Desulfosporosinus acidiphilus SJ4: one gene and its partner. Each later gene encodes a partner of the first gene's protein in a complex. Links are inferred from orthologs where the notes say so. Each region holds a gene or a part of one and is shown in the gene's direction. Other genes may lie near its edges. The genes, in order: smc and DESACI_RS15670.

Evidence for each region.
Region 2: the proteins of smc (region 1) and DESACI_RS15670 are in contact, whole or in part, in a crystal structure (PDB 3ZGX), measured with the Bacillus subtilis proteins. The link is inferred for Desulfosporosinus acidiphilus SJ4 from one-to-one orthologs.

What each region holds. Positions count from the first base shown.
Region 1 is NC_018068.1:3,803,396-3,807,896, reverse strand. The notes cover bases 166-4,353. They hold smc (chromosome segregation protein SMC), read left to right. Parts: upstream 166-565; coding sequence 566-4,153; downstream 4,154-4,353. Other genes in these bases: DESACI_RS17410 (hypothetical protein), read left to right, coding at 4,146-4,353; rnc (ribonuclease III), read left to right, coding at 166-576. Also shown: more of rnc, read left to right, coding at 1-165; more of DESACI_RS17410, read left to right, coding at 4,354-4,388. UniProt on the Bacillus subtilis protein: Required for chromosome condensation and partitioning.
Region 2 is NC_018068.1:3,427,250-3,430,549, reverse strand. What follows is about bases 215-3,201. They hold DESACI_RS15670 (segregation and condensation protein A), read left to right. Parts: upstream 215-1,313; coding sequence 1,314-2,090; downstream 2,091-3,201. Other genes in these bases: thpR (RNA 2',3'-cyclic phosphodiesterase), read left to right, coding at 2,675-3,201; scpB (SMC-Scp complex subunit ScpB), read left to right, coding at 2,096-2,656; trpS (tryptophan--tRNA ligase), read left to right, coding at 339-1,313; DESACI_RS15680 (site-2 protease family protein), read left to right, coding at 215-295. In the rest of the region: more of DESACI_RS15680, read left to right, coding at 1-214; more of thpR, read left to right, coding at 3,202-3,223; DESACI_RS15655 (ABC-F family ATP-binding cassette domain-containing protein), read left to right, coding at 3,241-3,300. UniProt on the Bacillus subtilis protein: Participates in chromosomal partition during cell division. May act via the formation of a condensin-like complex containing Smc and ScpB that pull DNA away from mid-cell into both cell halves.

The sequences.
Region 1 (4,501 bases):
AATCAACGTCTGGAGTTTCTGGGAGATGCCATTTTAGATTTTGTGATTGCCGAGTATTTATACCTGAATTACCCTGACCGCCCGGAAGGGGAACTCACCAAGATGAGAGCTGCTGTCGTCAATGAGACGACCTTGGCCCACAAGGCTCGTGACATTAGTTTGGGTCAAGAGCTCTTGCTGGGGAAGGGAGAACAGGTTTCCGGGGGTCGGGAAAGACCCTCAATTTTAGCCGATGCCTGGGAGGCCGTCATTGGCGCGATTTATTTACAATATGGATTTCAAGAAGCACGGCGTGTTATTTTAGAAATGCTCAAACCCCCCATTGAAGAAGTTGCCAAAGGAAATTATGGTGACTACAAAACGATGCTGCAAGAAAAAGCACAGCGACAGGAGATTGAAGTAGGATACCAAATCTTGGTAGAGGAAGGTCCGGATCACAATAAGTCCTTCACGGCAGGCGTTTTTCTTCAAGGGAATTTGATGGGAAAAGGAATAGGGCGTACTAAAAAAGAGGCGGAGCAGCATGCTGCCCAACAGGTCTTAGAGAATTGGGGGAAAGAAAACGATGAGTCCTGAGAATTTCCCTGTATTCTTGAAGGAAATTCACATTCAAGGATTTAAATCGTTTGCTGATCGCGTTAAATTAGAACTGGGTCATGGACTAAGTGTCATTGTGGGCCCCAACGGCAGCGGAAAAAGTAACGTAGCTGATGCGGTTCGCTGGGTCTTGGGGGAGCAGAGCGCTAAAAGTCTTAGAGGCTCAAAAATGGAAGACGTGATTTTTGCAGGAAGTACTCAGCGCAAACCCGTTGGAGTGGCAGAAGTCTCTCTGATTTTTGATAATGAAACAGGAATTTTCCCCTTGGATTTTCGCGAAGTCACGATAACTAGGCGTGTCTATCGCGATGGGGAAGGACAATATTTAATTAACAAAGCTTCATGCCGCCTGAAGGATATTCAAGAGTTATTTATGGATACCGGTGCCGGTAAGGAAGGATTTTCGATCATTGGGCAGGGGCGGGTTGAGGAAATTTTAAATCTTAAGTCGGAAGAACGTCGATCATTGATTGAAGAAACGGCTGGGATTACAAAGTTCCGCTATCGGAAGAAAGAGGCTTTAAAGCGCCTTGATGCCACTACTGCGAATCTTCAGCGTCTTGAAGATATTATTCAGGAGATTGAAGTACAACTGATTCCTCTGGCTGCCCAAGCCCAAGTGGCCGAACAAAGTCTTGCTCTCATGGCTGAACAAAAGTCACTTGAGATTCAGGCTGTCGTTTTAGATGTTGCGGATGTCAAAAAGAAGTTGACACAGGCAACCCAGGATTCTGAAACAATGAAACAAAGCTTAATTGAGTCACAAACCCTTCTGAGTCAAATTGAAAGTCAAGATTTGCAGCAAAAAGTTCATTTAAAAACCATTGATGAAGAAATTCAGGCGAAACAGGGAGAAGCTTTTAGGGCTGAACAGGCCTATAATACGATAAAACATGAGCAAAGCCTGCGCTTAGAACGGGCTAAGAATTTTAAGGAGCAGATCGAACGTTTATCTCAAGAGGTTAGTGAAGGTGAAGATAAACTTCGTCAACTGGAGCAGCGTCGAAAAACCTTGGCGGCTAAACAGGCGGTTTTAGGCTTAACCATAGAGGAATCCCGGCATAAGGTTGCTGAACAAGAACTGAAATTAGCGGACGGCCGGGATCATAAATTGAAGGAAGAGATTGACCGTTTAAAGGCTGATCTTTTTGAAGCAATGACCGAACAAGCGAACTGTTCCAATGCTCTCACCGGCATGCGCCATTCCTTAGCTTCTTTGGAGCAGCAGCTTTTGCAGATTCAGAATGAGCAAGCTAAAAAGGAGCAAGAGCTGGAATCTCTGACAAAGGAATCTGAAGCCCAAAATCAGGAACTTCTGCAGCTGCAGGAGCAAGCTCAAGTTTTTCAGCACGAGAGAGTTCGGCTTCAGGCGGATTTGGAAAGCCTAAAGAGGTCTCGCCAAGAGAAAGTCACGGAACTGCAAAGACAGCGAACCAGAATCGATCAAACTCGTGCCCGGCTGCAAGCGCTGCAGACCTTGGAAGATTCCCTCGAGGGATATCAGCGCGGGGTGCGAGAAATTATGCTCGCCAAGAAAAAAGGGATTCGAGAGGGATCGGGACTCTGCGGGACAGTGGCTGACCTGATTTCCGTTCGCGAAAGCCATGAAATTGCTATTGAAACTGCTCTGGGGGCAGGTTTACAAAATATTGTCGCTGAAAATGAGCAGGCAGCTAAGACAGCGATTGCTTATTTAAAAGCACATCAGTTGGGCAGAGTTACGTTTCTTCCCTTGGATGTGATTCAGGGAAATAGATTAAGCCTTGCCAAAGCTGTGGAAAGTGATCCGGGATTTATTGGAATAGCCGTTAATTTAGTCGAATATGATCCCAAGTATCGGGCAGCCATGGAGTTTTTGTTGGGACGTATTGTGGTTGTCAGCGATATGGATGCTGCAACCCGGATTGCACGGGCCTCGGGGTATAAGCTGCGAATTGTCACCTTAGAAGGCGACCAGGTAAACCCTGGGGGCTCTTTAACTGGAGGAAGCATTCAGCGCAAAGGCGGAAATTTGCTGGGGCGTTCCCGTGAAATTGAAACCCTGCGTTTAGAATTAATTAAACTGGAAACAGTTTATAGGGATAAAGAGCAGGAATTTAAAAACTTAGAAGGTCAAGAAAGCGAACTGCAAGGGAACCTTGAAGCCATAAGTCAGAAACAGCGCCAGGCAAAAGAACGAGAGGTCATGCTGAAAACAGCTTTTGATAATGTCTCGAACCAGGTACGCCGGGTTGAAAACGAGCTGCGGGGGTTAAACCAGCGTAAACAGGGAACTTTGGCTGAAATAGACGAGATTACTTTGAGGTTAAAGGACAGTTCGGAACAGTTAGAGAAGGCGGAAGCAAATGCCCGCCATTTGCGCGAAGAGTTTAACCTAAGGGAGCAAGAAGCACAAACTGCTGCCGAGGAGCTCGATCTTAGCAGAGAACACTTGACTCAGGAGAAAGTAAGCTTAGCCAAGTGGGAGCAAGAACTAGCCCAGTGTTTAGAGCAAATTGAGCAGGAAAAAGTTGTTTTCCAGGAAAGCGAGCAAAGTCTTAAACAGAAAAAACTTAACCAAGTATCACTCCAAAATAATCTTCAGAAGGTTGACCAGGAACAGTCAGAGTTAAATGAAACCCTTGAGGAGCATGCCCAGGTCCAAGAGTCTTTGCAATACGATTTAATGAAGCGGAGGCAGGAGAGAGAAGGTCTCTTGGCCCAAGCCCAATCCCTTGAACAAGAGATGCACAGCCGGAGTCAAAAAGTCCACGACTATGAACAACGTTTGCACGCTAATGATCTTAGGATCGTCCGCTGGGAAACTGAATGCCATACAGGACTGGCCCGCTTGGAAGAGGAGTTTTCACTTCAGTGGGAGGAAGCAGTAACGTATCTTTCTCAAGAAGAGAGGGCTGTGATCGGGAAAAGAGTTCAAGAGTTAAAACGACAGATTGAAGAATTCGGCCCTATTAACCAAGCGGCTATCGAAGAATACCCGAAACTGCGGGAACGACATGAATTTATGCTCTCCCAGCAGAGGGATCTGATCGAAGCAGATCAGACCTTGCGCCAGTTAATCAGTGAACTTGATGAGACAATGAGTGAACGATTCCTGGAAAGCTTTAATGCAGTCAATGCCGCCTTTCAGGAAGTGTTCAAGGAACTCTTCAATGGCGGAAATGCCGAACTGTCGCTGGTGGAACCTGAGGAACTCTTGGAAACTGGTGTTGAGATTGTGGCTCAGCCGCCGGGGAAAAAGCCCCAGCTGCTTTCGTTGCTTTCCGGGGGAGAAAGAGCCCTGACGGCCATAGCTCTTTTGTTCGCTCTCTTACGCGTAAAACCAACGCCGTTCTGCATTCTAGATGAGATAGAAGCATCCCTGGACGATGCTAATGTACAGAGGTTCGCGGAGTATCTTCACCGCTTTTCAGATTCAACTCAGTTTGTGGTTATTTCCCACCGCAAAGGGACGATGGAATCGGCCGATATCTTATATGGGATTACCATGGAAGAGAGCGGGGTATCCAAGCTGCTTTCGGTGCGGCTGCATGAGAAGGAAGAGGGACTTGCGTGACACCGGGCTCGGTCATACGCTCGCAGAGCAAACTACCGTTCAAGCTCTTTCTTTGGGGAGCGGGGTTCATCCTACGGCGATAGTATTTTTTGAAGAACCCGCCTTCGGCGATAGTCTCCACTGGAGACTATCGTGCCATAAGCGCCATCCATGGCGCTATGGCGGCGGTGCACATCCGGTGCACCGCCCCGTGTCTGGGGTCGCTTTCACGGAGTTTGCTGAGCTGCTCTTGTAAAGACCTCGCCCTTGTGTCACGCTGCGTTCCTGTCTTGGGTCGGAGGACGACGAAAGCAGGAGATGAATGAGGAGAACTTCGAGTCATGGGTTGAGGTTCCGCTGTCGATATGT
Region 2 (3,300 bases), 380 kb from region 1 along the record:
CATTGAAAGAGTGTTCTCTTCCATCGTCTTTATGAATTTAGGCTTAGGCATTTTTAATCTCCTGCCTATCCCTCCTCTGGATGGTTTTTCAATTCTTGCAGGGATTTTGCCGGAACGGTTTGCCCGCTATCTCTATTTGCTTGAACAATACGGCATGATTATCTTGGTAATACTTTTATTTACAGATATTCTGAATGTTGTCTTATACCCGGCTATGAATGGAATTGCTTCCGTTTACCAGACGATTATTTCCTTGATCTTAACCCCTTTTTTGGGTCATTTATGGTTGATTTAACGATTAAGTCCTTTTGAAGAGATTAATAAAAGGAGTGTATTGAATGAAAGGTACTATTTTTAGCGGGATGCGTCCGACAGGGGCGTTGCATATTGGACACCTCAGTGTTATCCAAAACTGGGTCTCTTTGCAAGATGACTATAACTGTTATTTTTCGGTGGTTGATCTGCATGCTCTAACCTCAGGGTATGAAGACAAATTGGACTTCCCCCGCCTGCGCCGCGAAATCGCTCTTGATTGGCTGAGCGTGGGTATTGATCCTGAAAAAAGTGCTGTATTTCTCCAATCTGAGGTAAAAGAACATGCCGAACTTCATCTGCTCTTATCCATGTTTACGCCCTTATCCTGGCTGGAACGTGTTCCTACCTACAAGGACCAAATCCAACAATTAAGCCTCCAAGGAAAAGATTTGGGTACCTATGGTTTTTTAGGATACCCCATGTTAATGTCTGCCGATATCTTGGTCTACAAAGCAGACACTGTGCCGGTTGGCGAAGATCAACTTCCTCATGTTGAGCTTTGCCGGGAAGTCGCCCGGCGTTTTAATCATCTTTATGGCCCGGTCTTCCCGGAACCCAAAGCTCTTGTGGGCAAAATTCCCCTTTTGCCGGGTGTTGATGGCCGAAAGATGAGTAAAAGTTATCATAATGCTATTTCTCTCACAGCATCTCCTGAGGAGATTAAAACGCGGGTTCAACAAATGGTGACAGACCCGGCACGTCTCCGTAAAGATGACCCCGGTCATCCGGAGGTATGTGTTGTGGATAAGTTTCATCAGATATATACATCGGAAGCGGCGGATTTGGAAGAAAATTGCCGGGCGGGAAAAATTGGCTGTGTCGCTTGCAAACGACTCTTGGCCGAGAACTTAGAGAAACTATTAAGTCCTTTTAGGGAACGCCGCGCTTATTGGGAGGAACCGGGACGTGTGGATAATGTCTTGAAAGAAGGAGCACTGCGTGCTCACGAAGCGGCCTCGGTCACGATGAAAGAAGTTCGAAGTGCTATGGGGCTCTAAATGGAAAGCGGAAATAACAATCCGAATAGTCCTCAGATAGAATTGCCTGCATATCATGGTCCTTTAGATTTACTTTTAACCTTAATTCAACAAGAAAAAGTAGATATCTATGATATACCCATTGCCCGGATCGCCGATCAGTTTGTAGAAGCGGTTCGCCAAATGGAGTCTTTAGATATGGAAGTGACAACTGAGTTCCTTGTTCTGGCAGCTCAGCTGCTCTTTATGAAATCAAGGGAACTGTTGCCGAAACCTGCCAAGAGTGGACAAAATCAGGCTGAAGAAGAAGACCTGCGCCAAGAACTAGCCGAACGACTGGTGGCTTATAGAACTTACAAACAGGCGGCTCAGATGTTAGAAAAAATCGAAGTTGCTTCTGGGCGTTCTTTTAATCGGGAAATTGATGTTGAGGAACTATTAGTCGGCGTCCAGCCGGAGGATCCCCTTAAGGGAATTTCCTTTGAGGATCTCTGGCAGGCCTTCTGTAAGGTTATTGAGCGAGCTGAAAAAGGCGAAGAAATTCGGGAAGTTGAGCCGGATGAAATTGCTATTGGGGTTATGCTTGCAGATGTGATGCGGCGAGTACTTCTTCACCCTAAGGGAATGCGCTTTACCCATTTATTGCGAATTAGATCGCGCATGGAAGTTGTCGTTTCTTTTCTTGCGCTCTTGGAACTGTTGAAAGCGGGCAAAGTTCGTGCAGAACAATCCGCAGTGCTCAGTGATATTATGCTGTTCCCGACGGAAAAGGCTTGGGAATTCATTGAAGAGGAGTAGATAAAATGCTGTTTAGGGAACCGGAAATGGCTGCTTTAGAAGCGCTGTTATTTGTTGCCAAGAATCCTTTGACTCTCGATTTGCTTGAGGAGATCCTCGAGTTGGATTCAGCAAAGATTTCAGAACTCTTAGATGAACTTCGCCGTCGATATTCCTCCGAGGCCTGCGGTCTAATGCTCTTAGAACTCAACGGGGGATTTAAATTAGCAACGAAACCGGAAGTGGCACGTTATATAGAAATTTTATATAAACAGCCGGCTCAGACCCTTTCCAATGCGGCCTTGGAAGTCCTCTCCATTATTGCCTATAAGCAGCCGGTGACTCGCGGAGAAGTTGATTTTATAAGAGGCGTTCAGTCTGATCGAGCCTTGATGACGTTAGTTGAGAAAGGCCTGGTAAAAGATGTTGGGCGTAAAGAAGGTCCTGGGCGTCCTATACTTTATGGAACAACGGAACACTTCCTCTTGCATTTTGGTTTGAGCTCCCTTGAGGATTTACCGAATCTCGAGGCTTTCGCTCTCAGTGAACGCGAGGTTGCCAGTTCCAGCGAACTAGAAGAAGGATAACCCAAATTTAGGAGAACAATGATGAGATTATTTATTGGTATCGATATACCGGATATTCTTAAACATTCCCTCCTTACCTTTCAATCAGAACTTAAAAGGCTGGGAATCAACGGCTCTTGGAAATCCAAGGATAACTTCCATATAACGCTGGAATTCTTAGGGGAACTTGACGCCATTGTAATACCGGACATTACCGATAGGATGTCTATAGCTGCTCAGCATAGTCAGGCTTTTAGATTAGAGATTGGCGGACTGGGAGTTTTCCCTTCATATAAGCGGCCGCACACTTTCTGGACCGCAGTGGGCGGAAACCTGCCGGAACTCTTCCGGCTAAGGGATGAGCTGCATGCTCTGCTCGCCCAAAAAGGTTTGCGTTTGGAAGATAGAAAATTTAAGCCGCATATTACCATAGCTTCTCGGCCAAATTTTAATGACATCGACTTATCAAGCCTAAAGACCAAGAATTTAGGTGAATTTACGGTTAATGAGGTAACTCTTTTTGAAAGCGTAGTCCTTCAAGGAAAGAGAATTTACCAACCTTTGAATCAATTAAGGCTACAGGGATAAAGGGGCCGTTTTGAGAAATGAGTGTTTTGTTTTGCCGTGATTGCGGCGTAGATATTTCTGGAGATCCATTGTTCAGA